DNA from 2 places in the Paenarthrobacter sp. 4246 genome. Region 2 is predicted to be linked to the other one. Evidence: riboswitches for the same ligand, from Rfam matches in the RefSeq annotation. Region 2 holds a riboswitch; the other holds the start of a gene.
What was found. Region 2 has a riboswitch for glycine ahead of gcvP (aminomethyl-transferring glycine dehydrogenase). Riboswitches for the same ligand answer to the same signal wherever they lie in the genome.

Region 1: it holds a riboswitch for glycine, as region 2 does, so the genes downstream of both, gcvP (aminomethyl-transferring glycine dehydrogenase) here and gcvP (aminomethyl-transferring glycine dehydrogenase) in region 2, are expected to answer to the same signal.

Annotation. Positions count from the first base shown of each region.
Region 1 is NZ_JBEPOP010000002.1:458,998-475,197, reverse strand. Features, by position in the region: gene ABIE35_RS04910 (helix-turn-helix domain-containing protein) at 1-64, opposite strand, end outside; gene ABIE35_RS04905 (NAD(P)/FAD-dependent oxidoreductase) at 194-1,174, shown strand; gene ABIE35_RS04900 (hypothetical protein) at 1,287-1,499, shown strand; gene ABIE35_RS04895 (amidohydrolase) at 1,610-2,833, opposite strand; gene ABIE35_RS04890 (cyclodeaminase/cyclohydrolase family protein) at 2,924-3,583, shown strand; gene ABIE35_RS04885 (MFS transporter) at 3,654-5,204, opposite strand; gene ABIE35_RS04880 (TetR/AcrR family transcriptional regulator) at 5,277-5,816, shown strand; glycine riboswitch at 5,910-6,007, shown strand; gene gcvP (aminomethyl-transferring glycine dehydrogenase) at 6,188-9,034, shown strand; gene gcvT (glycine cleavage system aminomethyltransferase GcvT) at 9,045-10,178, shown strand; gene gcvH (glycine cleavage system protein GcvH) at 10,279-10,665, shown strand; gene ABIE35_RS04860 (L-serine ammonia-lyase) at 10,853-12,265, shown strand; gene ABIE35_RS04855 (DNA/RNA non-specific endonuclease) at 12,304-13,125, shown strand; gene ABIE35_RS04850 (lipid II:glycine glycyltransferase FemX) at 13,244-14,332, shown strand; gene ABIE35_RS04845 (peptidoglycan bridge formation glycyltransferase FemA/FemB family protein) at 14,447-15,763, shown strand; gene ABIE35_RS04840 (threonine/serine exporter family protein) at 15,791-16,200, shown strand, end outside.
Region 2 is NZ_JBEPOP010000006.1:344,541-360,740, reverse strand. Features, by position in the region: gene ABIE35_RS13980 (FUSC family protein) at 1-443, opposite strand, end outside; gene ABIE35_RS13975 (hypothetical protein) at 604-1,875, opposite strand; gene ABIE35_RS13970 (hypothetical protein) at 1,872-2,384, opposite strand; gene ABIE35_RS13965 (COG1470 family protein) at 2,386-3,222, opposite strand; gene ABIE35_RS13960 (hypothetical protein) at 3,309-3,764, opposite strand; gene lipA (lipoyl synthase) at 4,266-5,273, opposite strand; gene ABIE35_RS13950 (L-serine ammonia-lyase) at 5,385-6,797, opposite strand; gene glyA (serine hydroxymethyltransferase) at 7,181-8,500, opposite strand; gene gcvH (glycine cleavage system protein GcvH) at 8,497-8,880, opposite strand; gene gcvT (glycine cleavage system aminomethyltransferase GcvT) at 8,934-10,082, opposite strand; gene gcvP (aminomethyl-transferring glycine dehydrogenase) at 10,094-12,946, opposite strand; glycine riboswitch at 13,096-13,194, opposite strand; gene mscL (large conductance mechanosensitive channel protein MscL) at 13,443-13,919, shown strand; gene ABIE35_RS13920 (amino acid-binding protein) at 14,076-14,969, shown strand; gene ABIE35_RS13915 (hypothetical protein) at 14,982-15,329, opposite strand; gene ABIE35_RS13910 (hypothetical protein) at 15,484-15,765, opposite strand; gene ABIE35_RS13905 (NAD(P)(+) transhydrogenase (Re/Si-specific) subunit beta) at 15,828-16,200, opposite strand, start outside.

The DNA.
Region 1 (16,200 bases), on a different contig from region 2:
GGGTCCGCAAGGCGCGCAGGCGAGGGCCGACGGCATCGAGCATGGTGCTGAAATCGGTAGTCATGCCCTCAGTTTGCCATATTGGCAAATTTCCTTGCTGATTTATTCGGCCGTGGCCAACCATGGAAGGAGCGGCGAAGGGCCGCTGGATACGCCTGGAGGCACAGTGAGCGAAGAAGTAACAGACCGTCAGATGGCCGGGGAGTATGACGTCGTTGTGGTGGGAGGTGGCGCAGCTGGGTTAAGTGCCGCCGTGACGCTGGGCAGGGCCTTGCGGTCCGTCCTCGTCATCGACGCCGGAGAGCCCCGGAACGCACCCGCCGCCGGGGTTCACGGATTCCTTTCCCGGGACGGAATCGACCCGCGGGAACTGCTGGAACTGGGGCGGACCGAAGCCCGGCACTACGGGGCGGACGTCGTGGAGGGCGTAGCCGTTGCTGCACGTTCGACGGCGGACCTCACCGCCGGGGCGGAACCAGCCTTCGAGGTGGAGTTGGCAGATGGCCGGACCATGGGTGCCCGCCGCTTGCTGGTCACCACGGGTTTGACGGACGTCCTCCCGGACATCGAGGGCATCCAGGAACGGTGGGGCCGCGATGTCCTGCATTGTCCCTACTGCCATGGCTGGGAGGTCCGGAACAAGGCGATTGGAATTCTGGGTTCAGGGCCGATGGCTTTGCATCAGACACTGCTGTTCCGTCAATGGAGCCCCAACGTCACGCTGTTCCTCAATGACGTTGTGGAGCCGACGGAAGAAGAATGGGAACAACTTGCTGCCCGTTCCATCACTGTGGTGGACGGCAAAGTCCAAGCACTGGAAGCCACTGACGACGCGTTGAGCGGTGTTGTCCTGGCTACGGGCAAAGTGATCCCCATGGAAGCTGTGGTGACAGGACCGCGTTTGGAGGCCCGGTCCACTGTGCTCGAGTCCTTGGGAGTTTCGTCGGTGGAACACCCCATGGGCATAGGAAGCCACGTGGAAGTGAGCCCCATAGGCGGCGCCACAACGGTGCCAGGTGTTTGGGCTGCGGGAAACGTCGCAGATCTCATGGGGCAGGTCATGGCTTCTGCAGCGTCAGGTGTCATGGCAGGCGCTGCCATCAATGCCGATCTCATCATGGAGGAGACCAAGTTGGCTGTGCGGGTAGTGCGCCAGGCGGCTCTATCCCACTAGGTCGGGTGCAGCCGCGCCGCACAGCGATCCAGTCGATTACAAAGCACAAAAGCATCGACGTGCATGCTCTGTCAGAGGACGATTGAAGGACAGCCGTTAAAGGAGGTTGGGTATGTGCTACGCGTACTACGACGACTTCGAGCGGCGCACGAAGTCGGACTCCGCGCGCAAGCCCGAGACGCACACGTCTGACGCAAAGAAGGAAGATGCTCCGGCGGAGAGCCGTCAACGGACGGAAGGAACGTTGTGGGCTTTCCTGGCCCGCCGTCGCAGGGAATCCGAGGCTTCCGAACCGACGATGAACCGCGTCCGCGAGAAAGTCTAGGCATTCACTGACGCAGTCAAGAAAGCCGGACCTGATCGGACAAAAAGGTGAAGGCGCTGCGATGGCAGCGCCTTCACCTTTGCCGGCGGACTGGTTGGCTGGCGAAAACCCTAGGACGCAGCGCCGAGGAACTCCCGGGCCGCCGTCACCAGGGCTTCGGTTCCTCGCGCCAGCGTTGGCTGGATAACTGGCGCAAAGTATGGCGAGTGATTCGACGGTATGTCCTCGGGAAGGCGACCTGTTGAGGCGAACTCCTTGAACAAGGCAGGCTCGGCGCCACCCAGGAACCAGAACACCAGCGGGGCACCGGCAGCCGTGGCCAAGACTCCCACGTCCTCGCTTCCGGACACAGGTCCGGGGTCGATAATCTGTGTTTCACCAAACTTTGCCTTGAATACTGCCGACACCCTCTTGGTGGCAGCTTCGTCGTTGACTGTCAGCGGGAACCGTTCTTCGAAGTGGATTTCCGGTTCCTTGGGAGCCCCTGAAGCTGTGGCTTCCCCCTTGGCAATGCGTTCAATTGAACCGAGGATCTTATCCCTGGTGGCATCACTGAAGGTACGGACGCTGAGGCCCAGGGTTGCCGTTTCCGGGATGATGTTGTTCTTGGTCCCTGAGTGAATCTGCCCAACGGTCACCACCGCGGAGTCACTGGCTGCGAGTTCACGCGAGACGATGCCCTGCAACCTGACAGTAGTTGCAGCGGCCATCAATGCCGGGTCAACAGTGGTCTCCGGACGCGATCCGTGGCCCCCTCGTCCGTGCAGAGTGATGTTCAGGGAATCGGCGGACGCCATGGTGACGCCGGGACGCATGCCGAACCAGCCGGCGGGGAATGGGGCCACATGTTGGCCCAGGACGACGTCGGGTTTCGGCACTACGTCATACAACCCATCGGCAACCATGGTTTCTGCCCCGCCGCCCCATTCTTCTGCCGGCTGGAAGAGGGCTATCAGGGTGCCTTGCCAGTCATCACGCTGCGCGGCCAGGACCTCCACCGCGCCAACCAGGCAGCTCACGTGCACGTCGTGGCCGCAAGCATGCATGACGGGCATGTCCTTGCCCTCATGATCAACACCTACGGCCGTGCTGGCGTAGTCCAAACCCGTTGCTTCCTTGACCGGCAACGCATCCATGTCTGCCCTGAGCATCACCACCGGTCCGGGCCCATTGTCCAGAACACCAACCACTCCGGTCTTTCCGATATTGCGGTGAACCGTGAAGCCGAGGTCTTCAAGATGGCCCGCGGCGATCCCCGCTGTACGGGTCTCCTGGAAGGATAATTCGGGATGGGCATGCAGGTCTTTGTAGAGCTCTTCGAGGTCAACGGTCATGAGTCTGCTCTTTTCGTTCGACGCCTAGGTCTGGCCAGTGTATCCAGCCCAAAGCTGCAAAGGCTGGGAAGCCCCGGCACACTGGATGGCATGAAAGATTCTGAATCAGTCACCACTCAGCAATCCACGGTGGAGGAGTGGACCAAGGCCTTGGCCGAGTCCACCGGTTCGCCGGGCGGAGGTGCCGGCACCGGGGTCATGCTCTCCATTGCGGCCTCGTTGACGTCCATGGTCGCCGGATACACCGAGGCGGAAGAGGCCCAGCGTGAACAGCTCGGTGACATCCACGCCCGGGCCCATGCACTCCGCCAAACCGCGCTTCAACTAGCCGACGACGACGCGTCAGCCTCCAACGCTTTCGGCGCCGCCTTCCGCCTGGACCCCGGACCCGAACGAGAGGATGCCATCCACCAGGCATCCGTCGATGCCGCGAAAGCATCCGCGGTCCTTGGCGAGAGGGCCATTGACGCTATTGAAGATCTCGGCTGGCTCGCTTCCCACGGCAACCCCGCGCTGATCGCCGACGTCGTAGTGGGCTTCGGAGCCCTCCGGGCAGCAATCGCCGGAGCCCGAACCAATGTGAGCTTCGACCTCGCATCCTTGACCTCCGCGGGCGCCACGATGGAGGAAGTCCGGGAACAACATCCGGAACTATGGAACACCGTCAGCCGGCTCAGCGACGCCCTCGAAAGAATCGACCAACTGACCGCCGGCGTCGACAAGAAAGCGGCGCCAACGGAAGACTTGTGAGGCCCGGTTTGCGTGGCAAATCCCCACGGGACCACGCAAAGCGGGCCTCACAACGGTAATACCGGGCCTATTACTGCGCCTTCGGCACACGCCGGAGCACGACGGCGGCGAGCACTGCCGCGCCGGCCATCAGGACCAGCCCGATCGCCGCAGTGATGTGGACGCCGGACTCGAAGGCTGACCGGGCGGCGACTGTCAACGCTTCCGACAACGGCGCCGGGAGTGCGGCTGCCGCATCAACAGCACCGGCGAGGGTTTCCCCTGACTTCCCGGCGGCCTGCGAGGAGACGCCGTCCGGAATGATGAGGTTGTGCTGGTAGGAAGCCGTAAGGATCGAGCCGAGCACAGCCGTTCCCAGAAGTGAACCCAGTTCATATCCGGTCTCGGAAATGGCCGAGGCCGCGCCGGACTTGTCTGCAGGTACCGAGGCCAGGATGAGGTCGTTGGAGATAGTCTCCGCGGCACCGACGCCCACGGCGAGAACGGTCAGTGCCGACAGCAGGAATACGGGTCCGCTGCCGTGATCGCCCACCACCACAATCAAGTAACCGACGGCGCTGAGCGTCAGGCCCGCGGCGACAACGAACCCGGGCCGGACACGCTTGACCAGCGGGACCACCAGCAGGCCTGCGATGACCGTTGCCAGGAGGGCGGGAATCATGGCGATACCAGCCTCCATGGGGGACTGGCCCTCAACGAGTTGCAGGTGCTGGGCGAAGAAGTAGATAAAGCCCGTCATGGAGAACAGGGACAAGACGTTCGCGATGATTGCCGTGCTGAACACCTTGTTCTTGAACAAGGAAACGTCCAGCATGGGGTTCGCAATCCGCTGCTGGCGGCGAACGAACAGGATGCCCATCACCAGGCCGAAGACCATGAAAGCTGCAGCCGATGCTCCGAAGCCGTGAACTGCGAATTCCTTGATGCCGTAGACAAACGGGGCCATGGTGACGACGGACAAGAGGATGCTGGGCACATCCACGCGCCCAGGATTTGAGTCCTTGGACTCGGGAATCAGGACCCGGCCGAAAGCCAGCAGCGGCAGGAGCAGGAAAGCGGCGACCAGGAAAACAGCACCCCACCAGAAGTGCTCCACCAGCCACCCACCAAAGATGGGGCCAAGGGCGGCGCCACCCGAGAAGCCTGCAGCCCAGACGGCGATGGCGAGCCGGCGCCGGTTGGGATCGGTGAAGATGTTCCGGATCAGGGACAGGGTTGAAGGCATCAGCATGGCACCGAAGACACCAAGGCCGGCGCGGCCGGCGATCAACCACTCGGCGGAGGGTGCGAAGGCTGTAGCAGCCGAAACCGCAGCGAAGCCCGTGCTGCCGATCAGCAGCAGCCGCCGTCGTCCGATCCTGTCGCCCAAGTTACCCATGGAGACGAGCAACGCGGCGAGGACCAGAGGATAGGCGTCAACAATCCAGAGCAGTTGGACGCCGCCCACGTCCAGGGACCGGGCGATCTCAGGCAGGGCGAAGGTGAGCGCGGTGTTGTCGACGGCCACCAGCAGCACCGGAAACATCAGGAGTGCCAGCGCCGTCCAGTCGCGCCACGGTGCTGCCAGGCCCATATCGGGACGAGCGGAACGGGGTGTTTGGGTTGAGGACGGCGAGAACATGTCCCTTACTATACCGTCCAGACGGTACAGTTACAAATAGAACCCACTAAGCCTTTAGGGAATGATGGACACATGCCACGAAAACCAGTTGCCCGGGACGCTGTCCTGGACGCCTTTGAAGCCCTCCTGATTGAAGTGGGGGAGCGGGCTGCCACCCTCGACGCTGTCGCCAAGAGGGCAGGGGTGTCCAAAGGTGGGCTGCTCTACCACTTCCCCAACAAAGAAGCGCTGATCACGGCACTCTTGGAGCGACTGGACCTGCTCGCAGATGAAGACACCGAGCTGATGAAGGCTGCCCCTGATGGCTCCGCCGCCTACTTCATCCGGTCCTCACTCTGGGCGGATACCCCCATGGACCGGGCGTTCGTCGCCGCCACCAGGCTGGCTGAGGTTGCCCACGAAGAAACCCGCCGCAGATTTGCTGCCATCCAACAGCGGTGGCTGGATGTGCTGGCAGAAGACGTTGGGCCGGAGGTTGCCAAGGCCGTCAGTTACATGGGAGACGGCCTCTACTTCAACGCAATCTTCGAAGGCGGCCAGGAAGGCGGCAACGCTGGGCGGGAGGCCGACGTCGAAATCCTCCTGGGAGTCCTGGAGCGGCTGCGGAAGTAGAGGTTCATCCATTTGCTGCAAAGCCCGGCGCATAGGACAATTAAGTCTTGTGACGTGCCCAACGTGGTGCGCACCTACAACTGAACATGCCTTTGATCTGCGGCGGGAGAGTCCTGCACGTAAGTGATGCAGGCGCCGTAGGAGCAAACCCTCCCCAGGAATCTCTCAGGCCCACGCACCGCCGCGGCGAGGCAACTCTGGAAAGCAGCAGGCACTCAGCCCACCTCGGGGTGAATGAGCGCTGTGCTCACCGACGGTGCAAGCGATGTTGTTCACGCAATGGCGCGGAAACTCTCAGGTCCAATACAGAGCGGGGAGGAACCCAGCCACTGCGGCGTACCCAAACGCCGCCCAAGCAATGGAGTTCCTTCGTGACGGTTAGTTCTGCCTCCACCACCTTCGTCGATCGGCATATCGGCGCCCGCCGCCAGGCCGACATTGAGACCATGCTCAAGTCCGTCGGCTACGACACCGTTGATTCGCTGGTGGACACCGCCGTCCCGAACGACATCCGCCAGGACGTTGCCCTCACCCTGCAGAACGCTTTGAGCGAAGTTGAGGTTCTGGCCGAGCTCCGCAAGCTCGCGTCCAAGAACAAGACCGCCGTCCAGATGATCGGCCAAGGTTACTACGACACCGTGACGCCGCCGGTGATCCGCCGTAACATCCTTGAGTCTCCGGCCTGGTACACCGCCTACACCCCGTACCAGCCGGAAATCTCCCAGGGCCGTCTCGAGGCTCTCCTGAACTTCCAGACCATGGTCCAGGACCTGGTTGGCCTGCCGATCGCCAACGCCTCCCTATTGGACGAAGCCACGGCCGTGGCGGAAGCCGTGCTCATGATGCGCCGCGCCAACAAGAACAAGGCTGTCCAGGACGGCAAGACGGTCCTCGACGCCGACTGCCTCCCTCAGACCATCGCCATTGTGAAGGGCCGCGCTGAGGCTCTCGGCTTTGAGGTCGAGGTTGCTGACCTCTCGCTCGGTCTCCCGGAAGGTGCCATCAACGGCGTCGTGCTCCAGCAGCCCGGTGTTTCCGGCCGCGTGTTCGACCACTCAATTGTGATCGCCGAGGCCAAGGAGCGTGGCGCACTTGTCACTGTTGCTGCCGACCTCCTGTCCCTCACTCTTATCACCCCTCCGGGGGAGCAGGGTGCGGACATCGCTGTTGGTTCCGCGCAGCGCCTGGGCGTTCCGCTGTTCTTCGGCGGCCCGCACGCCGCGTACATGGCCGTCCAGAAGGGCCTGGAGCGTTCCATGCCCGGCCGTCTGGTAGGCGTTTCCAAGGACGACGCCGGTGTCCCCGCCTACCGCTTGGCGCTACAGACCCGCGAGCAGCACATCCGCCGCGAGAAGGCCACGTCCAACATCTGTACCGCGCAGGCGCTGCTCGCCATCGTCGCTTCGATGTACGCCGTTTACCACGGCCCCGAGGGCCTGAAGGCGATCGCCGAGACCGCCCACAGCCACGCACGGACGCTCGCAGCGTCACTGAAGGCCGCCGGCGTCGAGGTCCTGCACGGTTCCTTCTTTGACACCATTACTGTGCGCGTCCCGGGCAAGGCCGCGGAGATCGTCGCCGCCGCCGAGGCCAAGGGCATCAACCTGCGCGGCGTCGACGCCGACACGGTTGGTATCTCGGTTGATGAGACCACGACGTCCGGGATTGTCGGCGACGTCGTAGCGGTCTTTGGTGCTTCGGTGGCCGAAGCTGCTGAAGGCTTGGCTCTTGAAGCTTCCGTGGAGCGCACCAGCGACTTCATGCAGCACCCGGTGTTCAACACCCACCGCTCCGAAACCCAGCTTCTCCGCTACATCCGCAAGCTCTCAGACCGCGACCTCGCGCTGGACCGCACCATGATCCCGCTTGGTTCCTGCACCATGAAGCTGAACGCCACGGCTGAGATGGAAGCCATCTCCTGGCCGGAGTTCGCCTCCATCCACCCGTTCGCTCCGGATTCGCAGACCGAGGGCTGGCGTGAACTCATCACCGACCTCGAGTCGCAGCTGACCGAGATCACCGGCTACGACCAAGTCTCCATCCAGCCGAACGCCGGTTCCCAGGGTGAACTGGCAGGCCTGCTGGCCATCCGCGGCTACCACCTGTCCCGCGGCGACGAGCAGCGCAACGTCTGCCTCATCCCCGCCTCGGCCCACGGCACCAACGCTGCCTCGGCAGTGCTGGCCGGCATGAAGGTAGTGGTTGTGGCCACGGCGCCTGACGGCACCATCGACCACGTTGACCTCAAGAACAAGATTGAGGCCCACCGGGACGCCCTATCGGCCATCATGATCACCTACCCCTCCACGCACGGCGTGTACGACGCTGACGTCCGCGAGGTCTGCGACGCCATCCACGAAGCCGGCGGCCAGGTGTACATCGACGGGGCCAACCTCAACGCACTCGTCGGGCTCGCGCAGCCGGGCAAGTTCGGCGGCGATGTGTCACACCTGAACCTGCACAAGACCTTCTGCATCCCGCACGGCGGTGGTGGTCCCGGTGTTGGCCCGGTTGCTGCCAAGGCACACCTCGCACCGTTCATGCCGGGCGATGCAGCCTCTTGGACCGAAGGCAACGACGTCCCGATCTCCGCATCCCGGTTCGGTTCCGCCGGTGTCCTGCCGATTTCCTGGGCCTACGTGAAGCTCATGGGCGGCCAGGGACTCACCGAAGCCACCAAGTCCGCGCTGCTCGCTGCGAACTACATCGCATCCCGCCTCAACGACCACTTCCCGGTGCTTTACACCGGCGAAGGCGGACTCGTGGCCCATGAGTGCATCCTGGACCTCCGCGAACTGACCGCCAAGACCGGAGTCACCGCTGAAGATGTGGCCAAGCGCCTCATCGACTTCGGCTTCCACGCTCCCACCCTGGCCTTCCCTGTTGCCGGAACCCTGATGGTGGAACCCACCGAATCCGAAGACCTCGTGGAGATCGACCGCTTCATCGAAGCCATGATCACCATCCGCAAGGAAATCGACCAGGTGGCCCATGGCGACTTCGCGGTGGAGAACTCGCCGCTGCGCAAGGCACCCCACACAGCTGCCGCCGTCGTAAGTTCTGATTGGGACCGCGCGTACCCGCGCGAGCAGGCCGCGTTCCCGGTCCATCACCTGAAGCAGGACAAGTACTTCCCGCCCGTTGGCCGCATCGACGGCGCAGCCGGTGACCGCAACCTTGTGTGCTCCTGCCCTCCGATCGAAGACTTCGAAAACTAAGGACCCGGATATGTCTGAGAACTACACCGCGCTCTACGAAGAGCACAAGAAGCTCGGCGCGTCCTTTACCGACTTCGGTGGCTGGCAAATGCCCCTCAAATACTCGTCCGAATTGGCTGAGCACCACGCCGTCCGCAAGACCGCCGGCCTGTTCGACCTCTCCCACATGGGCGAAGTTTGGGTCACCGGTCCCGAGGCAGCCGCGTTCCTCGATTACGCCCTGGTAGGCAAGATCTCCGCCATGGCCATCGGTAAGGCCAAGTACTCGCTGATCTGCCAGGAGGACGGCGGCATCATCGATGACCTCATCACCTACCGTCGTGGCGAGGATAACTTCCTGGTGGTCCCGAACGCGGGCAACGCCAAGGTTGTGGCTGACGCGCTGTTGGAGCGCGCCGCCGGTTTCAATGTGGTTGTTGAAGACGCTTCTGCCGAGACCTCGCTGATCGCCGTTCAGGGTCCGCTTGCTGAAGCGATCCTCCTCCGCCTGGTGCCAGCTGAACAGCACGCACTGGTCACTGAACTCAAGTACTACGCGGCGGTTGACGTCCCGTTCACGTTCGACGGCGGCACTCAAGACCTGCTGCTCGCCCGCACCGGGTACACCGGCGAAGACGGCTTCGAGATCTTCGTGGCCAACGAATCCGCAGCAGCCCTGTGGCAGGCTATTGCTGCCTCCGCGAATGAAGGTGAGCTGATTCCGGCCGGGCTGGCATCGCGAGATTCCCTGCGGCTCGAAGCCGGTATGCCCCTCTACGGCAACGAACTCTCCCGCGAAGGCAACCCCTTCGCTGCAGGGCTGGGACCCGTAGTGGCGCTCTCCAAAGAAGGCGACTTCGTGGGCAAGGACGCACTCGCTGCCCTGAAGGCCGACGGCGCCGGCTCCACCAGCGGACGCAAACTCGTTGGCCTCAAGGGCCTCGGCCGCCGTGCCGGACGCGGCCACTACCCGGTCCTCAAAGACGGCGCAGTGGTTGGCGAAGTCACGTCCGGTCAGCCCAGCCCCACGCTCGGCTACCCGGTAGCGTTGGCTTATGTCGCCGTCGAGCATTCAGAGCTTGGCACCGCGCTGGACATTGACCTGCGGGGCAAGAGCGAGCCGTTCGAAGTCGTCGCACTGCCGTTCTACAAGCGCCAAAAGTAAGACTTTTTTGTACAGCACCTGCCCTTAAAGCACCCGCTAAAGGGCATGTGCTGTACAAAAACTCCAACGATTTTCATTCCCTCGACGTAAAGGAAACAGAATGCCCAAAGTAGCGCCCGAACTTCAGTACTCCGACGAGCACGAGTGGGTTTCCCGCGGCGAGGGGAACTCGGTGTCCGTTGGTATCTCCGAGGTTGCCACCGACGCACTGGGTGACATTGTGTACGTTGACCTGCCCGAGGTTGGTTCCTCTGTGACTGCCGGCGAGACCTGTGGCGAAGTTGAGTCCACCAAGTCCGTCTCGGACCTGTACTCGCCCGTTACCGGTGAGGTCACCGAGATCAACGACGCTGTTGTCGGCGACCCCGCCCTGATCAACAACGACCCCTACGGCGCCGGCTGGCTCTTCAAGGTTGCTGCTGAGTCCGAGGGCCCGCTGCTCACGGCCGAGGAATACGCCTCCAAGAATGGCGGAGACCTGTCCTAGGGATCCCGCCACGCAAGCCCGGTGGGCGTAGCGTGGTTTGTAGTAACTGAATAATTTGCGACGCCGGGTTGCCGCCTTTGGGGGCCATCCGGCGTCGTGCTTCGGTCGCCTTCCGCCACAAGCGGGATCGGCCATCCGGCAGGACCATCTGCCGGGACATCTCAAGTTTTATGAAGGAATCACGGCTATGGCTGTTGGTGTTTTCGATCTGTTCACTGTTGGTATTGGCCCGTCGAGTTCCCATACCGTGGGGCCGATGCGGGCCGGGGCGGTGTTTGCCGGCGAGTTGCGGGACGCTGGTGTCCTGGATTCAGTGGCGTCGTTGCGGGTTGACCTGTATGGGTCGTTGGCTGCGACGGGTCGTGGGCATGGGACCATGACGGCGACGTTGCTCGGACTTGAGGGCTATGATCCCGCGGAAATCCTGCCTGATCAGGTGGAGGAGCGTTTGGCCTCGATTGCTGAGACGGGTGTGCTGAACCTGGCTGGTGCCTTCGGTGAGGGTGTGGAGGTGCCGTACGCGGTGGAGGACATGATTCTGCATCCGTTGACGGTGTTGCCGCGGCATACGAATGGGATGAAGTTCGCTGTTTCCGATGCTGGGGGGAATGTTCTGCGAGAGGCGACGTTCTTCTCGGTCGGCGGTGGGTTCATTGTCCGGGAGGGTGAGGAGAACGCGGCTCAGCAGGAGTTGGAGGAGTCGAAGAAGGAGTTGCCGTTGCCTTTTAGGACGGCGGCGGAGTTGATGGGGCGGTGTTCGTCGAAGGGTTTGGGGATCAGCGACATCATGTTCATCAATGAACGGGCGTCCCGGTCGGAGGAGGAGATCCGGGAGGGTTTGCTGCATATCTGGTCCGTGATGGAGGCCTGCGTTGAAACCAGTTTGAAGCGTGAGGGTGTGTTGCCGGGTGGGTTGCGGGTCCGTCGTCGTGCTCCTGATTGGTTGGAGCGGTTGTTGAAGGAGGACAAGGACCGGAACGATCCGAAGTATTGGCAGGAGTGGGTGAACCTGATCGCGCTGGCGGTCAATGAGGAGAACGCGTCCGGTGGGCGTGTGGTGACGGCGCCGACGAATGGTGCGGCGGGGATCATTCCGGCGGTGTTGTATTACGCGTTGAATTACGCCCCGGGCATGGACAAGGCTTCCCAGGCTGATAAGGACGATGTGGTGGTGAAGTTCTTGCTCGCTGCCGGTGCTGTGGGTGTGTTGTATAAGGAGCAGGCGTCCATTTCGGGTGCTGAGGTGGGGTGTCAGGGCGAGGTGGGGTCGGCGTCGTCGATGGCTGCTGCCGGGTTGGCTGAGGTGATGGGTGGTACTCCGGGTCAGGTGGAGAATGCTGCGGAGATCGCGATGGAGCATAACCTGGGGCTGACGTGTGATCCGATCGGTGGGTTGGTGCAGATTCCGTGTATTGAGCGGAACGCGATTGCTGCGGCGAAGGCGATCAACGCGGCGAAGATGGCGCTCTGGGGCGACGGAACACACCGGGTCTCGTTGGATGAGGTGATCGTGACCATGCGGGAAACGGGCAAGGACATGTCCCATAAGTACAAAGAAACAGCGATGGGCGGCCTCGCCGTCAACGTCGTCGAATGCTGAGTCTGTTTACTGTCAGTGCCTAGTGCCATGCTGTATCCATGAGCGGGGGATACGACAGGGATTTTTTGCGGGCACGCCTTGAGCTGCCCAGTCCGTCGGCAACGACGACTCTTTTGGACTACATCCACTTCTCCGTGCGCTTCCGGGCTGCCCGGAAGCTCGCGGCGATCGTGGGGGTTAACATCAGCGGCGCGGAGCTGAATCCCTTGGCCCGCGAGGGGACGTGGCATTTCGACGACAGGATCCCCAGGGAACAGCAGGCGGGCCCGGACGTCTACAAGAACAACGCGTTCGACCGCGGCCACCTGGTGAGACGTCTGGATCCCGTCTGGGGTGACGCGGCCACGGCCAAGAAAGCCAACCAGGACACGTTTGCCTTCACCAACGCTGCGCCGCAGGTGGATGACTTCAACCAAGGCAAAGAGCTGTGGGTAGGGCTCGAGGACCACGTGCTGAGCCACGCCGATGCCCACGACGCCAAGCTCAGCGTGTTCACGGGGCCCGTCTTCCTTGACGATGACCAGCCCTACCGCGGCGTCCAGATCCCGCGGAAGTTCTGGAAGATCGCCGCCTGGACCAACGATGCCAAGCTGGCCGCCGTCGGGTTCGTCCTTGACCAGTCGCCGCTGCTGGGCAAGGTCGAGCTGAGGAGGGCCATCGACCAGCGGCTCCTGGAAGGCGAACCACCTCCGCTGGGGCCGTTCCGGACCTTCCAGGTTCCTATTGGGCACATCGCCGACCTAACAGGACTCAGCCTCAGCCGGCTCACCAACGCGGACAGGCTCGTCAGCGGCCAGCGGGAACTGGGCAGGCAGCCGAAGGCGATCCAGCTGGAGAGCACGGACCAGATCCGTTTGTAGACACCTGCCAGGGCGCCTTTCTCCTGGTAGATGAGTCGATTTTTCTCAGCCCGATAGACTTGAGGCTGCATGTCCGCATGCGCACTACGCTTTTGAACACTGCACCAAAACCCTGAGATTGGACACGGCCACCTTGCGAGAATTTACCGCCCGCTTTGCCACCGCCGAGGAAATCGATAACTGGGACAAGCACGTCACGGCGAACCCCAACGGCGGCAACATGCTGCAGTCGGACGCCTACGCGGCAGTCAAGGACGGTAACGGCTGGTTGGTCCGCCGTCTGGTGGTGGAGACCTCCGATTACACCAGCTACAACCTCCTCCTGGAAAAGAAGTTCCCGGTCATGGGCCGGCTCTGGTACCTGATCAAGGGCCCGGACGCTGCCGCCGTGGAAGACATCAGCCCCATGCTCAATGCCATCTCCACCCTGGCCAAGGAGCAGAAGATGAACGTCTTCACCATCAAGATCGAGCCGGACGTCGTTGAATCGCCAGAGGCTGCAGCACAACTCAAGGCCGCCGGGTTGGTCAAGGCTCCCAACATCCAGTCCAACGACTCCACAGCGCTGCTGGACATCTCCGCACCGGCCAATGAGGTGCTCCGCAGCATCTCCTCACGCGCCCGGAACGCGGTCCGCAGGGCCGAACGCGAAGGGTGCGAGGTTGTGCAGGGAGAGCCCGGCGAGGACAGCTATCGCAAGCTTTACGCCCTCATGCGGAACACCATGGACGCTAAAGGTGCCATGCCGCTGCGGAGCTACGAGTACTACGCAAAGTTCTGGGAAGAGTTCTGCAGCCGGGGCCAGGGTCACTTCTTTTTCGTTCACGAGGACGGAACACCGAGCGTGGGCGCTTTCGTCATCAACTACGGCTCCAAGGCCACCTACAAGGACGGCGGATCCACCCAGAACCGCAAGCAGTACGGCGACTCACACCTGGTCCAGTGGGCAGCGATCCAGCGCATGCAGGAGCTCGGCTGCGTTGAGTACGACTTCTGCGGTACGCCGCCTGCCGCAAGGATCAAGGACAAGAGCCACCCGCTCTACGGCCTGGGATCGTTCAAGACAAGCTTCACCAAAACCGTCACGGACTTCGTGGGCTGCTACGACCTCGTCCTGGGACCTGTCCGCTACAAGTTGTGGCTCAAGGGTGCGGAACGCATCTTCCGCCGACTCGAGACCATGCGCACCGGCGGCCAGTTCTACTGACGGTCACCGCAGCCACCAAGCCAAGCAACTTCAGGCCCGCCCCGGCCGCCAACGGGTGCAAATCTACATCTAGGTGAGGAAATTTCTTTGACTCCGATTGAGGCTGGAACCGCCATGGAATTCGTGAATCTCAGTGACGCTGATTTCGAGACCTTTGCCAAGGGACACCCACAGGGAAGCTTCATCCAGTCCATGGACCTCACGCGATTCCAGCGTGCCCGTGGCCAGGAAGTGGAACTCTTCGGGGTCATGCAGGGCGGCAGCCTGATCGCTGCGGGAAAACTCGTCTACTCGTCCAACCGCCTGGGCTACAAGATCGCAGACTGCGCCAAGGGACCCCTGATGGACTACAGCGACCCCGCCGTGGTGCGCTTCGTCGTCGAACAGTTGAAAAAGCACGCAGCCTCGAAGAAGGCCGCTGAACTGCGGATCTCACCCAACATCCGGTACATAGCACGCGATGAAGAGGGCGCAGAGCACCCCGAGGTGGAGGACAACCGTCCCCTGTTGAAGGAATTCGAGGGGCTGGGCTTCAAGCACCAAGGCTTCGACATGAACTTCGCCAACATCAACTGGATGTTCATCAAACAGCTCGACGGCATTGCTGATTCCGAAGAGCTCATCATGGGCATGAACTACCGCACCCGCAAGGCCATCCGTAAAGCCGAGAAGAACGGCGTGTACCTGGAACAGGCCACGCTGGAAACGTTGGATGAGTTCTACAACGCGCTGAGTACCGCCGGAGATGAGAAGGGCTTCACGTACCGCGAACGCGAGTACTACGAGCAATTGCTCCGCAACACCTCGGACGAGTTCACCAAGCTCATGATGGCCAAGATCAACATTCCTGAGTACCGGGCGAACATCACGGAACGGCTGGAGGCTGAATCAAAGACCCTCGCAGACCTCAAACGTGAAGTCGAAGAGACTGGCAGCAAGAAGAAGGCCAACCGCGTCAAGGTAGTCCAGGACCTCGTGGAAAGCTATGAGCGCAGCCTCAAGGACATTGAACGTTTCCCGGACTCCGTAGGCGTGGCCACTGTGGCCGCCATCCACTTCGCATGCTCGGGCGACGAACTGGTGTGCGTCATTGGCGGCACCGTGCAGGACTATATCTACTTCAACGGCGCTACGTCCCTGTACTGGGGCATGATGCTGCACGCGCTCAACAACGGATACTCGCGCTACAACTTCTACGGCACCTTCGGCATTCAAGGCCAGGATGAGACCGGCCATGGCGGCTACGAATTCAAGAAGGGATTCGGGGGCGAGGTGGTCCAGTTGGTAGGGGACTTCGTTGCACCAGTGAACCCGCTGATCTTCCACGGCTACCACGCGGTAAGGAAGCTTGCAGGGGCCGCCCAGACAGTACTGGGACGATTGCCACTGGAGAAATTGCCGGTAGTAGGAAAATTTCGGAGGAACCTCTAATCACACAAGCCAAGGGAGGATCACCGCGTGACTGAACGCCCCGACGGGTCCGCCAGCAGGCCCCATACTGACGGGTTGCCCAAAACCCAGCCGCTCAGGCCATCCCAGGTCCGGCAAAACGTCAACGCCAAGCGTATGCTTATGCGTCTTGTCCAAGGTGACAGCCCGCCCACGGCGCCCATGAACATCGTGGACCGTTTGGCGGGAAGCCCCTATGCCAACCCCACCATCCAAGTAGTGGGAGTGGATGCTTCGGCCCGCAAGACCATCGACTTCGCCCTGCATCTGGCGGAGGTCATGTTCCGCTATGGAGCGGGCGCCCTTGAAGTTGAGACGAGCATGATCGCTGTGACGGCCGCCCTGGGCCTGAAGAACGTTGAAGTGGACATCACCAACCAGTCGGTGGCCATCAACTACGCTCCCAAGGACCAGACGCC
Region 2 (16,200 bases):
CACAGAGGCGGTTGGGCGGCGATGGACGCGATGGCGGCAAACGCAAAGATGTGAAAGAGCGAACCACCCGGACGGAGCCTCCAGGCAGCCACCACCACGGAGCAGACACCGGCCACTACGGTGGTCGTGGCGGTCAGAAGCCACGAATATGCGGCACCTTCCAGCCCGGAGCTCTGCGCAAAGCGGGCCATGAGAGTGGCCAGGAGAATGATGAAAAGCATGAAGCCGCCGGCACGCAACTGGCTGCGAAAACGGATGCTGTGCGGCTCGTTGCGGCCATAAATTCCGGTGAAGGCTCCGAACGAGGCAAACACTGCCAGGTCCATGCGTCCGATCAGCGTCAACGTGATCAGCGGAACAAACACACCTACAGCGCAGCGGAGGGCGGGATGATGGTCCTTGTTTCCAGGACCCATCGTGAACATTTCCGCTACAGCCTTCAAGGGGGCGGCTCGCCTTTCGTCGCAGGATCAAACGTACGACGACGGCGCTGGCGTCCGCTTCAAGGTTACGCTCCGAGCACTGGACTACTTGGAGTTTTTGTACACATAGTGCCCCGAATCACGCGTCATCGGGGCACTATGTGTACAAAAAACTCCAGGGTCAGAAGCGGGATGCTGCGAGGCTGTTGACCTGCATCGTGGAGAGCTCGTTGCCGGCGAGGTCAGTCACTCCGGCTGCCGGAGCGTAGCCCGGAAGTGGCGTCGGCGTAGCAGCTACCGTCAGCGTCCCGGGGCCTCCCGCCCCCAAGGTGATTGTGAGTGTCTTGGCGCCCGGGTTCCACGTCAGGCTGGAGCCGCTGGTGTTGTTCCCGGCGAAGGTGAGGGCCGTGCCGGTGTAATTCCCACCGAGCGCCACACTGCCAACCCTCAAAGTGGGGCAACCCGCCTGGGACACGGTCAGCACATCGTCTGCGCTGATGTTTACGAGGACCTGGCTGCTGCCGTTTCCGTTCTGGGTTTGGGTTGTGGTGTTGCTGGTCCAGGCACTGCAGATGGTGTTGGCCACCAGCGCCTCGGAGAAGGTGAGCTTCACGGAGTCGGTCTGCTCTACGATGCCCAGGGTTTTTCCTGTGCCGTTGTTCAGCTGAACCGCAGTGACCGTTGGCACCACCACATCCTTGGTGGATGTTGCGGTCCCGGCGGGTCCGGTGTTCCCGGCCGCATCGCTTGCGCGGGCCGAATAGGAGATGGTTCCGTCAGTGAAGGCGGAGAGGTTGAGTGGAGCGGCGGTCCACACGCCGGTGGCAAGGGTGGCGACAGTCTGCGATACCGGCGCTGCACCGGCGCCGGACACCGTGAGGGTCACCGAGGAGTTGGCCTCTGCCGTACCGCTGATGGGAACGCTCCCGACGGTGGACTGGTTGACGTAAGCCGGCGCGGTTACCGCCGGAGCCAGGGGCGCGGTGGTGTCCGTGACAGGTGTGGTGGCAGTGCTGCGTTGGCTCTCGGTTCCTTGCCACAGGGAAAGGGTAGGCGTCACGGTGTAGTACCAGGTTCCGGCCGGCACTCCGGCCTCAACGCAACCCAGTCCAACCACCGTTCCGGCGCATCCATTTGTCGCCGGAACCTTCGTCCCGCCGGTCGCCGAACTGTAGCGGGCAATACTGTAGCCGGTCACGGACCGTCCTGCCGCCGTCGTGCCGGCCGCCCATGACACCGTCACGTTGGCACCGGAGATGGCGGTAGCAGGCCTGGCCCCTTGGGTTACCGTGTCGGCCTTTACTGCGCCCGGCCCGCTGGTGATTGAGCCCCAGAATGCGCTGGCAGCCGGACCTCCCCAGGAGACGAGGAGAATGCCGGCCACGATGATCGCGAGCCTGCTCCGCCAGCCGAACACAGCAGATACAGGACGGTTTTGACGAAGCCGGCTCACTTCCGTACCTCCAGCGTGACAGGAACGGTGAATTGGGCGCCTTGGCAGGCGGAGACCGACGTCGTGCTCATTCCTGCAGCGCCCTGGAGCGTCAGCAGGATGGAGGAGTTCGGCTGGATGATCAGCGGCGGTGAAAGCGGCACGGGAGGCGGTGTGAACGACACTCCTGTTGTGGTGCAACCGGGGTGGGCCGCGTCGGCGGTCACGGGCCCGTTGGCCGCAAAACCATAGACGGTGACGGCGTGCGGGTTGGGGTTCGACGCGCGAAGGAGGACGTCTGCGGTTCCGCCGGGGACCAGGCTGGTCTGGGAAGTGTCGCCCGGGACCAGTGCGTCCACCGTGACGGCCTGCATGGTGCCATTGCTTGCTGAACCGCTGCCTGTTCCCGCAGCCGCCCAGTAGGCATAGGCGGAACCTGCGCCGCCCAGGATGCAGAGGGCCACGGTGGCCACAGCAGTTCGTGCAAGCCGGCCATGAGTGGGGATGCGCGGAGTTGGGACTGTGGTCATGTCAGTTCGCCTGTCCTGTTCCGCTGAACGTCAGCCGGATGGTGGCACCCTTGCACCCATCCTGAAGCTGTGACGTATCCAGCATGGTGATCTGGGGCCGTTTCGGCTCAGGAACCCCCAGCGATGAGAGGGAGCGGCTCCCCGGCGCCACTGTCAGCGGATACGTTCCGGAGTACTGGGCGAGCGTGTAGTCGGCCGGAGTGCACGGCAGGTTGGCCGCCACCGCGGCGGGAGTCCTCACCACCTGGCTGATGGCAACAGTCAGATTGCTCACCGCGATGGCCTTGTTGTTGGGGTTGGAGATCAGCAGGTCCACGGACCGTGTAACTCCCGGAGCGAGCAGCCCGCTGACAGTACCGCTCACATCAAAGGTCCGGTTTACCTCCAGGACGTGCAACTGCGCCTGCGCTGACGACTGGAGAGTTCCGGCCGTCCCCTTCACGGTGAAGTTGGTCTTTCCAGCCGGGGTGGCGGGCGCCGTGGTGATGGTCAACGCCACCTGGGCGGTGCCTCCGGACGTCAACACCACCGACGACGGCGACCATGCAGCTGCCGCTCCTGCCGGCAGACCTGTGACGGCGAACGTCACCGGCCCCGTAAAACCTCCCGCGGATGCTGCGGACACCGTGTACGTGGCTGATTGACCCTGATTAACCGTGCGGCTTGAAGGCGACAACGTCACGGTGATTCCTTTGGTGACCTTGGCCTGACCGCCCTGTGCACCGCTTGCGGCAAGTGCCCCAACGGGCACCAATGCCACTACCAACGCCAGGAGCAGCGCGCGTAGTGGTATCGCGACTCGGTGCAATGGCGCGGTGCGCTCTGGGCGGGGGTCCATGGAAGCTCTTTTCGGACGTATTCGGTGCTGGGCAGAAGGATCAGCCGGGGATCACCACTCGCAGGATGATCCCCGGCAGGCCGGTGCTACAGGCTTGAGACGTTGACCGTCACGATTGCCGACTTGCAGGCGTCCTGGTTCTCGGTGGTGCTGTCATTGAACTTCAGGACGCCGCTGCCCACTGAGGTTCCGGTGGAACCGGCCGCCACAGGGCTGCTGCTGGTCACCGCGGTGACCTCGAACCAAGCCGGAAGACAACCGGCCACGTTGGTGGTCACATTCGCGGAGAGGGCGCCCACCACCGTGCTGGAGGTGGTCGAGTTATCGGCCGTGTAGGCCACATCGACCTGGTTGCCTGGTGCGAGCCCAGCGGCGAACGTGGCGTGGAGCGTCACCGTTCCGCCGCCGGACGCGTTGGTGGCTGAGCCGTTGCCCGAGCCCGTGGTGGTCCAGTAGGCATAGGCAGCCCCGCCGCCGACGGCTACCAGTGCCACGCCAGCGACAGCAGCGGTGATCCGGCTCTTCTTGGAAAGCTTGCGCATGATAAGACTCCTTGGTTTTTCTATGTCCCGGGGAGCCGCATCGCAACCCCCAGCATCCGAACGTTGTTGTCGAATGAAGCGATGCCCCCATGTTTCTGTGCGCCAGGCTTCCGTGGCTACCCTTTGCTGTACGCCTCTTTTAAGCCCGAACGAGGGGTCAGAAATACGCTCATACCGCATGCAAGTACTCAGGTTCTGGCGGCGGACTACTTGGATGGGCGCCGCTGAATGCAGTCAGGGCCGGGCGGTGGGTACTCAGTTTCAGTCAACGCGACCGGGGCGCCGTCCGCTGGCTTTGCGATCCTCCGCAGCACGCAGCCCCACCTGACTGCGCGAACATTGTGCCCGTCTTGAGCAAAAACTGCGCTGGTGTTCGAGTGCTGGGGTTTATGACTTAACCCCCGACGGCGGTCGGTCGCCTCTTGGAGGGGACCGACCGCCGTCGGGCTATGCCGTTGGTGGGGATGATTTCAACGCCGTGAGGTGTCCTTGTGTGGGGGCTTAGCCGTGGGCGGCGAGGATGGTGGAGGCTTCCTGGCGGGTGGTGCCGGAGGACTCGATGTGGGCCAGGGCGGCCGGGATCTCCCAGCCCTTCTTCCGCATGGCGGTGGCCCAGAGGCGCCCGGCCCGGTACGAGGACCGCACCAACGGACCCGACATCACACCAAGGAACCCGATCTCCTCGGCCTCGTGCTGGAGGTCCACGAACTCCTGCGGCTTGACCCACCGGTCCACCGGCAAGTGCCGCTCGGACGGGCGCAGGTACTGGGTGATCGTGATCAAATCACACCCGGCCGCATGCAGATCCCGCAGCGCCTCGGAGATTTCTTCCCGGGTCTCGCCCATGCCCAGGATCAGGTTGGACTTGGTCACCATGCCCAAATCCCGGCCCTGCGTGATGACATCCAGGGACCGCTCGTACCGAAACGCCGGACGGATCCGCTTGAAAATCCTCGGCACGGTCTCCACGTTGTGCGCGAACACCTCGGGCTTGGAATCACAGATCGCCGCAATGTGCTCGGGCTTGCCGGAGAAATCAGGGATCAACAACTCCACCCCGGTGCCCGGGTTCAGTTCATGGATCTTCCGCACCGTTTCGGCGTACAACCACACACCCTCATCGGCCAGGTCATCACGGGCCACCCCGGTCACCGTGGCGTACCGCAACTGCATGGCCTGGACGCTCCGCGCCACTTTGGTGGGTTCGAACATGTCCACCGGGGACGGCTTACCGGTATCGATCTGGCAGAAATCACAGCGCCGGGTGCACTCTGACCCGCCGATCAGGAATGTCGCTTCCTTGTCTTCCCAGCACTCAAAAATGTTCGGGCATCCGGCCTCTTCACAGACCGTGTGCAGGCCTTCCTTCTTCACCAGATTCTTGAGCTGGACGAACTCCGGACCCATCTGGACCTTGGCCTTGATCCACTCGGGCTTGCGTTCAACCGGGACCGCCGAGTTACGCTGCTCAACGCGCAGCAACTTACGGCCTTCAGGGGCGAGTGTCATGACGTTCCTTCGAGTTGATCTCTAAATTCTTGCGTTGCGGGGCCTGTTCTGCGCCCTTCGGCTTCGGCATGGGGCGCAGAGCGGGCCCCACAACGCGTTGGGTTTTGGGTTTCAGCATTCGACGACGTTGACGGCGAGGCCGCCCATCGCTGTTTCTTTGTACTTATGGGACATGTCCTTGCCCGTTTCCCGCATGGTCACAATGACCTCATCCAACGAGACCCGGTGTGTTCCGTCGCCCCAGAGCGCCATCTTCGCCGCGTTGATCGCCTTCGCCGCAGCAATCGCGTTCCGCTCAATACACGGAATCTGCACCAACCCACCGATCGGATCACACGTCAGCCCCAGGTTATGTTCCATCGCGATCTCCGCAGCATTCTCCACCTGCCCCGGCGTACCACCCATCACCTCAGCCAACCCGGCAGCAGCCATCGACGACGCCGACCCCACCTCACCCTGACAGCCCACCTCAGCACCCGAAATGGACGCCTGCTCCTTATACAACACACCCACAGCACCGGCAGCGAGCAAGAACTTCACCACCACATCATCCCGATCCTGCTGCGTGGCCTGGTCCATGCCCGGGGCGTAATTCAACGCGTAATACAACACCGCCGGAATGATCCCCGCAGCACCATTCGTCGGCGCCGTCACCACACGCCCACCGGACGCGTTCTCCTCATTGACCGCCAACGCGATCAGGTTCACCCACTCCTGCCAATACTTCGGATCGTTCCGGTCCTTGTCCTCCTTCAACAACCGCTCCAACCAATCAGGAGCACGACGACGGACCCGCAACCCACCCGGCAACACACCCTCACGCTTCAAACTGGTTTCAACGCAGGCCTCCATCACGGACCAGATATGCAGCAAACCCTCCCGGATCTCCTCCTCCGACCGGGACGCCCGCTCATTGATGAACATGATGTCGCTGATCCCCAAACCCTTCGACGAACAACGCCCCATCAACTCCGCCGCCGTCCTAAAAGGCAACGGCAACTCCGCCTTCGACTCCTCCAACTCTTCCTGGGCCGCGTCTTCCTCACCCTCACGGACAATAAACCCGCCACCGACCGAGAAGAACGTCGCCTCCCGCAGAACATTCCCCCCAGCATCGGACACAGCGAACTTCATCCCATTCGTATGCCGCGGCAACACCGTCAACGGATGCAGAATCATGTCCTCCACCGCGTACGGCACCTCCACACCCTCACCGAAGGCACCAGCCAGGTTCAGCACACCCGTCTCAGCAATCGAGGCCAAACGCTCCTCCACCTGATCAGGCAGGATTTCCGCGGGATCATAGCCCTCAAGTCCGAGCAACGTCGCCGTCATGGTCCCATGCCCACGACCCGTCGCAGCCAACGACCCATACAGGTCAACCCGCAACGACGCCACTGAATCCAGGACACCAGCGTCCCGCAACTCGCCGGCAAACACCGCCCCCGCACGCATCGGCCCCACAGTATGAGAGCTCGAAGGCCCAATGCCTACAGAGAACAGATCGAAGACCCCAACGGCCATGGCTATTTCCTCACTAAGTAAAACGACATTGAACCCGCCCCGCCCCCAACAAACGGAACGGACCCCAAACCCCCCTTCGCCGATTCGGGGCTTCGCTGCAAACCCGCCGTACCCACGGCACGTCCCGCAGCAACCCCGAATCGGACGGAACACCAACACATTCCCCAACCAACCCGACGCCCGAAGAACACCCCCGGCAGCTGGACCTGTTTCTCAAACAAGCGAACCCGAGTCCGGTCCTGAGACGGCGATCAGGCATGCGGCCCTCATGGGCCTGAGGTCCGGCAGCGGGCGTCCAAGGGAGCATCGCATCCGCTCAGCGGGTGCCTATGCGACCGAGCCCGCCGAGGACTTCAGGCCCATCGGCCAACGCAACCGAGCGACTAGCTCAGGTTCGCAACTCCCGGGTACAGCGGGTGCGCCTTCGCAAGAACATCAACACGGTGACGCAACCCGGAAAGGTCCGCGTCGGCGTCGGCGATCAATGCCTCGGCGATGATGTCAGCCACCTCGCGGAAGGCTGCTTCGCCGAAACCGCGCGTGGCCAACGCCGGGGTGCCGATGCGCAGCCCGGAGGTGACCATGGGCGGGCGGGGGTCGAACGGGACAGCATTGCGGTTGACGGTGATGTCGATCGTGGCAAGGCGGTCTTCGGCTTGCTGGCCGTCGAGTTCGCAGTCGCGGAGATCGACCAGGACCAGGTGCACGTCCGTTCCGCCGGAGACGACGCTGATGCCCTTGGCGGCGACGTCGGGCTGGACCAGTCGCTCGGCGAGGATGCGGGCACCGGCGAGAACGCGTTCCTGACGCTCACGGAACTCCTCCGACGCGGCGATCTTGAACGCCACAGCCTTGCCGGCAATGACGTGCTCCAGCGGTCCGCCCTGCTGGCCCGGGAACACAGCCGAATTGATCTTCTTGGCGATGTCGGCGTCGTTGGAGAGGATGATGCCGCCGCGCGGACCGGCGAGGGTCTTGTGCGTGGTGGACGTGGTGACGTGGGCGTGCGGGACCGGCGAGGGGTGCAGTCCCGCAGCTACGAGACCTGCGAAGTGGGCCATGTCCACCATGAGGTAGGCGCCCACCAGGTCTGCAATGCGGCGGAACTCGGCGAAGTCCAGCTGCCGCGCATAAGCGGACCAGCCAGCCACGATCAGTGCCGGTTTGTGCTCCTGTGCCAAGCGCTCAACCTCGGCCATGTCCACGGTGTGGGTGTCCTCGCGAACACCGTAGGGGACCACGTTGTACAGCTTGCCGGAGAAGTTGATGCGCATGCCGTGGGTCAGGTGGCCGCCGTGTGCCAGGTTCAGTCCCATGATGGTGTCGCCCGGCTTGATGAGCGCGTGCATCACCGAGGCGTTGGCCTGGGCACCTGAGTGTGGCTGGACGTTCGCGTACTCAGCACCGAACAGGGCCTTGATGCGGTCAATGGCGAGCTGCTCGATCACATCGACGTGCTCGCAGCCGCCGTAGTAGCGCTTGCCCGGGTAGCCCTCGGCGTACTTGTTGGTCAGCACCGAACCCTGTGCCTGCATTACCGCGACGGCGGTGTGGTTTTCGGAGGCGATCATTTCCAGGCCGTCGCGCTGGCGACCCAGTTCGTCGTCGATCTTCGCAGCGATCTCAGGATCCAGCTCGGACAGCTGGGCGTCCAACGACGCCGACACCACTTGCTGGTACTCAGTTACAGATACCGGGTTCACAGTTCTCCACCGTTCGTTGCAGCGTATTCTTCGGCCGACATGAGCGGCCCTTCCTCCGTGGCGGCCACCTTGAACAGCCAGCCGGCCCCGTAAGGATCGTTGTTGATGAGCGCAGGATCGCTGACCACGGCGTCGTTGATCTCGGTCACCTCCCCCGTCACGGGCGAGTACAAGTCAGAGACCGACTTGGTCGACTCCACTTCGCCACAAGTCTCACCTGCAGTGACGGTCGAACCAACCTCGGGCAGGTCGACGTACACAATGTCGCCCAAGGCATCAGCGGCAACCGCGGAAATCCCGATCCCCACAGGCCCGTCACCATCAGCGGCAACCCACTCGTGCTCAGCCGAGTACTTCAACTCGGCAACTACCTTGCTCATAAGATTCCTTCTCTCACTAACTGAAAACTTTTCAAGATCACCCGCTGTAGGGGCTACTTCCGACGCTTGTAGAACGGCAGCGCCACTACTTCGAAGGGCTCAGCCTTCCCGCGCAGGTCCACCTCGACCGTCGTGCCCGGCTCTGAATGCTCGACGTCGACATACGCCATCGCTACCGGGTAACCGAGCGTGGGGCTCGGTTGGCCGGAGGTGACTTCGCCGATGAGCGAGCCGTCTTTGAGGACCGAGTAGTGTCCGCGGGCGGCGCGGCGGCCGGTACCTTTGAGACCGACCAGCTTCTGGCCGATGGTGGATCCGACCCCGGCTGCCTTGATCGACGTCAGTGCTTCCCGACCAACGAAGTCGCTTTCCTTAGCTAAGGAAACTACCGGGCCGAGGCCTGCGGCGTAGGCATTGACGTGGATGGAGAGCTCGTTGCCGTAGAGCGGCATTCCGGCCTCCAAACGCAGTGAGTCGCGGGCTGCGAGGCCTGCCGGGATGAGGCCGTGGCCTTCGCCGGCTTCGAGCAATGCTTCCCAGAGGCCCGGGGCGTCGAGGTTCGGGACGTAGATCTCGAAGCCGTCTTCGCCGGTGTATCCGGTGCGGGCGAGCAGCAGGTCCTGGGTGCCGCCGTCGAACGTCAGTCCAACCTCAACCGCAGCGTAGTACTTCAGATCGGTGACCAGCGCGTGCTGATCGGTGGGAACCAGGGTCAGCAGGATGGCTTCGGCGTTCGGGCCCTGCACCGCGATCAGTGACGTCTCGGCAGAAACGTCCTCAACGACGACGTCGAAACCGGCCGCGCGCTTCAGCAGCGCCGCGGCGACCACCTTGGCGTTGCCCGCATTGGGGACCACCAGGTACTTGTCCACGCCGTCCTCAGGAGAGGGTCGACGGTAGGTAATGAGGTCGTCGATGATGCCGCCGTCGGTGTTGCAGATCAGCGAGTACTTCGCTTTGCCCACGGCGATCGCGGACAGCTTGCCTACCAGCGCGTAATCCAGGAAGGCCGCAGCGTCCGGGCCGGACACCCAGACTTCACCCATGTGGGAGAGGTCGAACAAGCCCGCGGACTTGCGAACGGCGTGGTGCTCGGCGAGCTCGGACTCGTACTTCAGGGGCATCTGCCAGCCGCCGAAATCGGTGAAGGAAGCGCCGGCCTTTTTGTGCTGTTCGTACAGAGCCGTGTAGTTCTCAGACATGTGGGGAGTCCTTAGTTTTCGAAGTCCGTGAGCGGAGGGCAGGAGCACACCAGGTTGCGGTCACCGGCGGCGCCGTCGATCCTGCCGACCGGCGGGAAGTACTTGTCCTGCTTCAGGTGAGGGACGGGGAACGCTGCCTGCTCACGCGGGTACTCACGTTCCCAGGCGGAATTCACGACGGCGGCAGCCGTGTGCGGCGCGTTGCGCAGCGGCGACTTCTCAACAGTGAAATCACCGCTGGCCACCTGCTCGATTTCGGCGCGGATGGTGATCATGGCTTCGATGAACCGGTCGATTTCGGCCAGGTCCTCGGACTCCGTCGGCTCCACCATCAACGTGCCGGCAACCGGGAACGCCAGGGTGGGGGCGTGGAAGCCGAAGTCGATCAGGCGCTTGGCCACGTCTTCGGCCGTGACACCCGTGCGGGAGGTCAGTTCGCGGAGGTCCAGGATGCACTCGTGCGCCACGAGCCCGCCCTCGCCCGTGTAAAGGATGGGGAAGTGCTCATCCAGGCGGGAGGCAACATAGTTGGCTGCAAGAAGCGCCGACTTGGTAGCTTCCGTCAGACCCTGCCCACCCATGAGCTTCACGTACGCCCAGGAAATCGGCAGCACACCGGCCGAGCCGTAACGTGAGGCGGAGATCGCGACACCATGACCAGGTTCGTGCGCCGCTTTGTTCGCGTCGCCCGGCATGAAGGGAGCCAGATGCGCCTTCGCAGCAACCGGACCAACACCCGGTCCGCCGCCACCGTGCGGGATGCAGAAGGTCTTGTGCAGGTTCAGGTGTGAAACGTCGCCGCCGAACTTGCCCGGCTGGGCCAGGCCAACCAGCGCGTTGAGGTTGGCTCCGTCAACATAGACCTGGCCGCCGGCTGCGTGGATCGCGTCGCACACCTCGCGGACGTCGGCGTCGTACACACCGTGCGTGGACGGGTAGGTGATCATGATGCAGGACAGGACGTCCTTGTTGGCTTCAATCTTGGCCGTCAGATCCGCGTGATCAATGGTGCCGTCAGCAGCCGTGGCCACCACCACTACCTTCATGCCGGCCAGCACAGCAGACGCTGCATTGGTGCCGTGGGCCGACGCCGGGATCAGGCAGACAGTGCGCTGCTCATCACCGCGGGACAGGTGGTAGCCGCGAATCGCCAGCAGACCGGCGAGTTCACCCTGGGAACCGGCGTTCGGCTGGATGGAGACCTGGTCATAGCCCGTGATCTCCGTCAGATCAGCTTCAAGATCCCCGATCAGTTCGCGCCAACCCGCCGTCTGGTGGTCCGGAGCGAACGGGTGGATCGAGGCGAACTCCGGCCAGGAAATGGCTTCCATCTCAGCCGTGGCGTTCAGCTTCATGGTGCAGGAACCCAGCGGGATCATGGTGCGATCCAATGCGAGGTCCCGGTCGGACAGCTTGCGGATATAGCGCAACAGCTGCGTCTCGGAACGGTGCGTGTTGAACACCGGGTGCTGCAGGAAATCACTCGTTCGGACCACGTCCGCGGGCAACTCGAATCCGGAGGCGTCCCCTACCGGACCGGCTCCAAAGGCGACGGCCACCGCAGAGAGGACCTCCGGCGTCGTGGTTTCATCAACGGAGACACCAACGGTGTCGGCGTCGATGAGGCGCAGGTTGATGCCGCGGGCTTCAGCGGCGGCAATGACCTTGTCAGCCTTGCCGGGGACGCGGACCGTGAGCGTGTCGAAGAAGGCGTCGGCCACGAGTTCGCGGCCGGCCTTCTGCAGCGCGGTGGCAAGCGTACGGGCATGGCCGTGGACAGTTTCGGCGATCGCTTTCAGGCCCTCAGGGCCGTGGTACACCGCGTACATCGAGGCGACAATGGCGAGCAATGCCTGCGCCGTGCAGATGTTGGACGTGGCCTTTTCGCGGCGGATGTGCTGCTCGCGGGTCTGGAGTGCCAAGCGGTACGCAGGGACGCCGGCGTTGTCTTTGGAAACACCAACGATGCGGCCGGGAAGTGTACGTTCCATGCCTTCGCGAACGGCCATGTAAGCGGCGTGCGGGCCGCCAAAGAACAGCGGGACACCGAAGCGCTGCGCAGTTCCGACGGCGATGTCCGCACCTTGCTCGCCCGGGGGCGTGATGAGGGTGAGCGCCAGCAAATCCGCGGCGACCGTGACCAGCGCACCGCGTTCCTTGGCCTCGGCGATCACACCGGAGTGATCGAACACGCGGCCCGAGACCCCGGGTTGCTGCAAGACGATGCCGTTGATGTCGCCGTCGGGAAGGCCGGAGCTGAGGTCGGTGATCTCAACTTCGAAACCCAGCGCCTCGGCCCGGCCCTTCACAATGGCGATGGTCTGCGGCAGGAGATCAGCGTCCAGGACAGTCTTGCCGTCCTTGGCAGTCTTGGACTTGTTGGCGCGGCGCATCAGCAGTACAGCCTCGGCCACGGCGGTGGCTTCATCCAGCAGCGAGGCGTTGGCTACGGGAAGTCCGGTGAGGTCCTGCACCATGGTCTGGAAGTTGAGCAGCGCTTCGAGGCGGCCCTGCGAAATTTCCGGCTGGTACGGCGTGTAGGCCGTGTACCAAGCGGGAGCTTCCAGGATGTTGCGGCGGATCACCGGGGGCGTCACGGTGTCGTAGTAGCCCTGGCCGATCATCTGGACAGCGGTTTTGTTCTTGGAAGCCAGTTTGCGCAACTCGGCGAGGACCTGGACTTCAGTGAGGGCGTCCTGCAACTTCAGGGCGGTGTCCTGGCGGATGGAATCGGGGACCGCGACGTCTACCAGGCCGTCGACAGAGTCGTAGCCGATGGCCTTGAGCATGGTGTCAACGTCGGCTTGGCGGCGGGCGCCGATGTGCCGGTCCGCGAAGGCGGTGGGGGTTGATTGAACAGTCAAGAGGAACTCCATGATTCAGGCGCCCAGTGAGCGCCACGATGATGTGGGGTTCCTCCCCGCTCTGTATTGGACCTGAGAGATTCCGCAGGAATGGTTGCCTGCTTGCACCGTCGGTGAGCCCGGTTGCCCGGACTGCTTTCCAGAGTTGCCTAACCGCGGCGGTACATGGGCCTGAGAGATTCCTGGGGAGGATTTGCTCCTACGGCGCCTGACTGGATGTACCGGCAGGACTCTCCCGCCGCAGATCAAAAGCGTTGCGCCACCATGAGTGACACGCTTCACACCATAGCCGGTTGTTTTGAAAAAGTGCAAGCAAGGTGTGGCTACTCCAGCAACCCTCTCTCACATCCCAAGCCCTTCCCACCAACGCTCTCTCACATCCCGAGCCCTTCCCACCAACGCTCTCTCACATCCCCGCTTACACCGGCTGGAAACCCCGGAGTGGTATTTTGATCTCTGCTGGAGGCAGACACTGCACCTATTCGGAGGATCATCCATGTTCAAGGGTTTCAAGGACTTCATACTTCGCGGCAACGTGATCGAGTTGGCCATTGCCGTCGTCATCGGCAGCGCGTTCACCGCACTCGTCAGTGCCTTCACCAACAACATCATCAACCCCGTAATCGCCGCCGCCGGTGGCATGAACGCCGATGGGCTCGGCTTCAAGATCTGGGAAAACAACCCCGCGACGCTGGTCAACATCGGCGCTGTACTGACGGCTCTCGTGACCTTTGTGATCACCGCTGCCGTGGTCTACTTCATCTTCGTGGCACCCATGAACAAGATCAATTCCCTGGTCAAGGACCGTCTCTCCACCGAAGAACCCGAGGAAGAGCCGCTTCCGGCAGATACTGCCCTTCTGGCCGAAATCCGCGACCTCCTCAAGGACGCCGCTGCCGCCCGCAGCACCGCTCGGACCTCTGACCTTGAGTCGGACCTGGACTCCGAACTCGATTCCGACAGAACCCGCTAGGATCGTCAGCTCCCTGCGGGCATTAGTTCCCAGTTGCTTCACCGAACCCGGTGTTCTCTCCGCGAGGGCGCCGGGTTCTTGCACGTTCACCGGCCTGTCCCCAGAACGTGACGCAGAGGCAACGGGCACGAAACAGCAACAGGGCAGCATGAAACCATGAAGCCCAACCCGAGCACTCCCGTTACCGCGGATCTCCTCTGTGACGTCTGCGGTCAATTGCCCGAAGCTTCCAAAACCCGGCTCACGCTCGCAAACATCGCGGTAATGCTCCCCATCGAATTGCTGGTGCACGCCGCCGTCGTGGAAACGCGCCTTCCCTACGTCGCCAAAGTCCTCCTCCTGGCAGTCACGGCCACAGTCCTGGTCATCTGGGTGGCCGAGCCATCGGCCGCCAAGGTACTCCGCCGTTGGCTGCACGCGCCGGCCCTCCGCCAGCGACGTACGCTGAACTTGGCACCTGCCCTATGGCGTGCGCGTACCGTGCTTCTGGACCAGCCAGGGTCCTTGCAGAAGATCACCCAATCCCTGGCCAAGCTGAACAGCAACATCCTCAGTCTTCATGTCCACCCTATGACCGGGAGTGGGCCCACTGCCGGTGACCCCGATGAAACCGTAATGGATGAGTTTGTCCTCTCCGCCCCGGGCGAGGTCACTGAGTTCGAGCTGCTGAAAGCACTGCACGACGGCGGCGGGCGGGAGTCCCAGGTGTGGCCCACCACCGCTTTGGCCATGGCTGACGGCCAAACCAAGGCCCTGAGCCTCGCCACGCGAATTGCCGGCAATCCCGCGGAACTTCCGCACGCAGTTGCCGAGCTTCTCGCCGCCAAAGTAGTCCCGCTCGATCCCGAACGCCCGGCACCCCAGGTGAGTACCGGCGTCGGGTCTTCCAGCGACATCCTCAAGATTCCGACAGCTTGGCATGGTCCGCTGGTCTTTTCCCGGCCGGGTGAGCCGTTCTCGCCAGCGGAATCCGCACGCGCTCACAGGTTGGCCGAGCTTGCTGAAATCCTGTCGCACAGCCCGGCGGCCCAAGAGAGCGCGCACTGCTGAACCCCACAGCCTTCAGTCCTGGTCGATCTTCTCGAGAAGCTTCCCCAAGGCATCCCGGATGTCGTCGTAGTCGTACTGACCAGCCCTGCTCTCGGCGGCGATCACACCACAGCGGTGGATCTTCGTGAAATCGCCAATGGGGAACTTGTAGTGGCCCTTTTGGTCATCCGGGTGGTCGTCGTCCACCCCGAGGAACCACTTGGAGTATTCGGCGTGCCCGTGCTTGTCCAGGAAGGCATTTTCGTCCTTGGTGGAGGGCGCGTGCTCACTCCAGTCGTCGCGGGTGTCCTTGACCACCTTGCCGTCCGCGACCAGGTGCTTCGCATGGTCGAAGGCCTTTTTGTTGAGTTTCACTGTCATGGCGCACCTCGCTGGGATGGGTGGCTTGGCTGTATTCGGTAGCTCGTGCAGCCCAGCTTAGGACGACGGCGGACGGGCGGGAAGGCCGCTTCGGGGGAAGGCCGGACTGGCGGGCCCAGCGACCAGGCTCAATTTCCGCGCCAGGCCCCTGCGGTCAGTCGACGAGCCGGACCCTGAGACCGGTTCCCCACTCCTTTTCCACCAACCTCCGCTCGATAGGCCCGCTCTGTGCAAGCCAGAGAACCTTGCCGTCATAGGTCACGGACTCCACACAGCCTTGGTCCACAACCTCGTTGTACCGCAAAACCTGCACCGTCTGGCCCACGAGGACCCTCCAATTGGTCACAGCCCTGCCCTCGGCTTGGCTGAAACTCGTCCCGGCCGACGACTCTTTGTAACTGTCCTGCACGTCGATGACTCCTAGCGGTGCTTTCACAAGTTTCTTTAAGGACTTGTGCCGCCACGGTTCAATACATGACGCGGTTCGGGGGCTTTTTCCTAGAGTCCCTTCACCGCGCCCAGGACTTTGGTCAGTGAATCCTTGGCATCTCCGAACAGCAGGGTGGTTTGGGGTTCGTAGAGGAGTTCGTTCTCAATGCCGGCAAACCCCGGACGCATGGAGCGTTTGAGGAACACCACCTGCCGGGCGTCGGCCACTTCAAGGATGGGCATCCCATAGATCGGCGAGCCGGAGGTGGTCTTCGCGGCAGGGTTGACGACGTCGTTGGCGCCCACCACCAAAGCGACATCCGCGGTCTTGAATTCGGAGTTGATGTCGCCCATTTCCTTCAGCGATTCGTAGGGCACGTTGGCCTCAGCCAGCAGCACGTTCATGTGTCCGGGCATTCGCCCTGCAACGGGGTGGATGGCG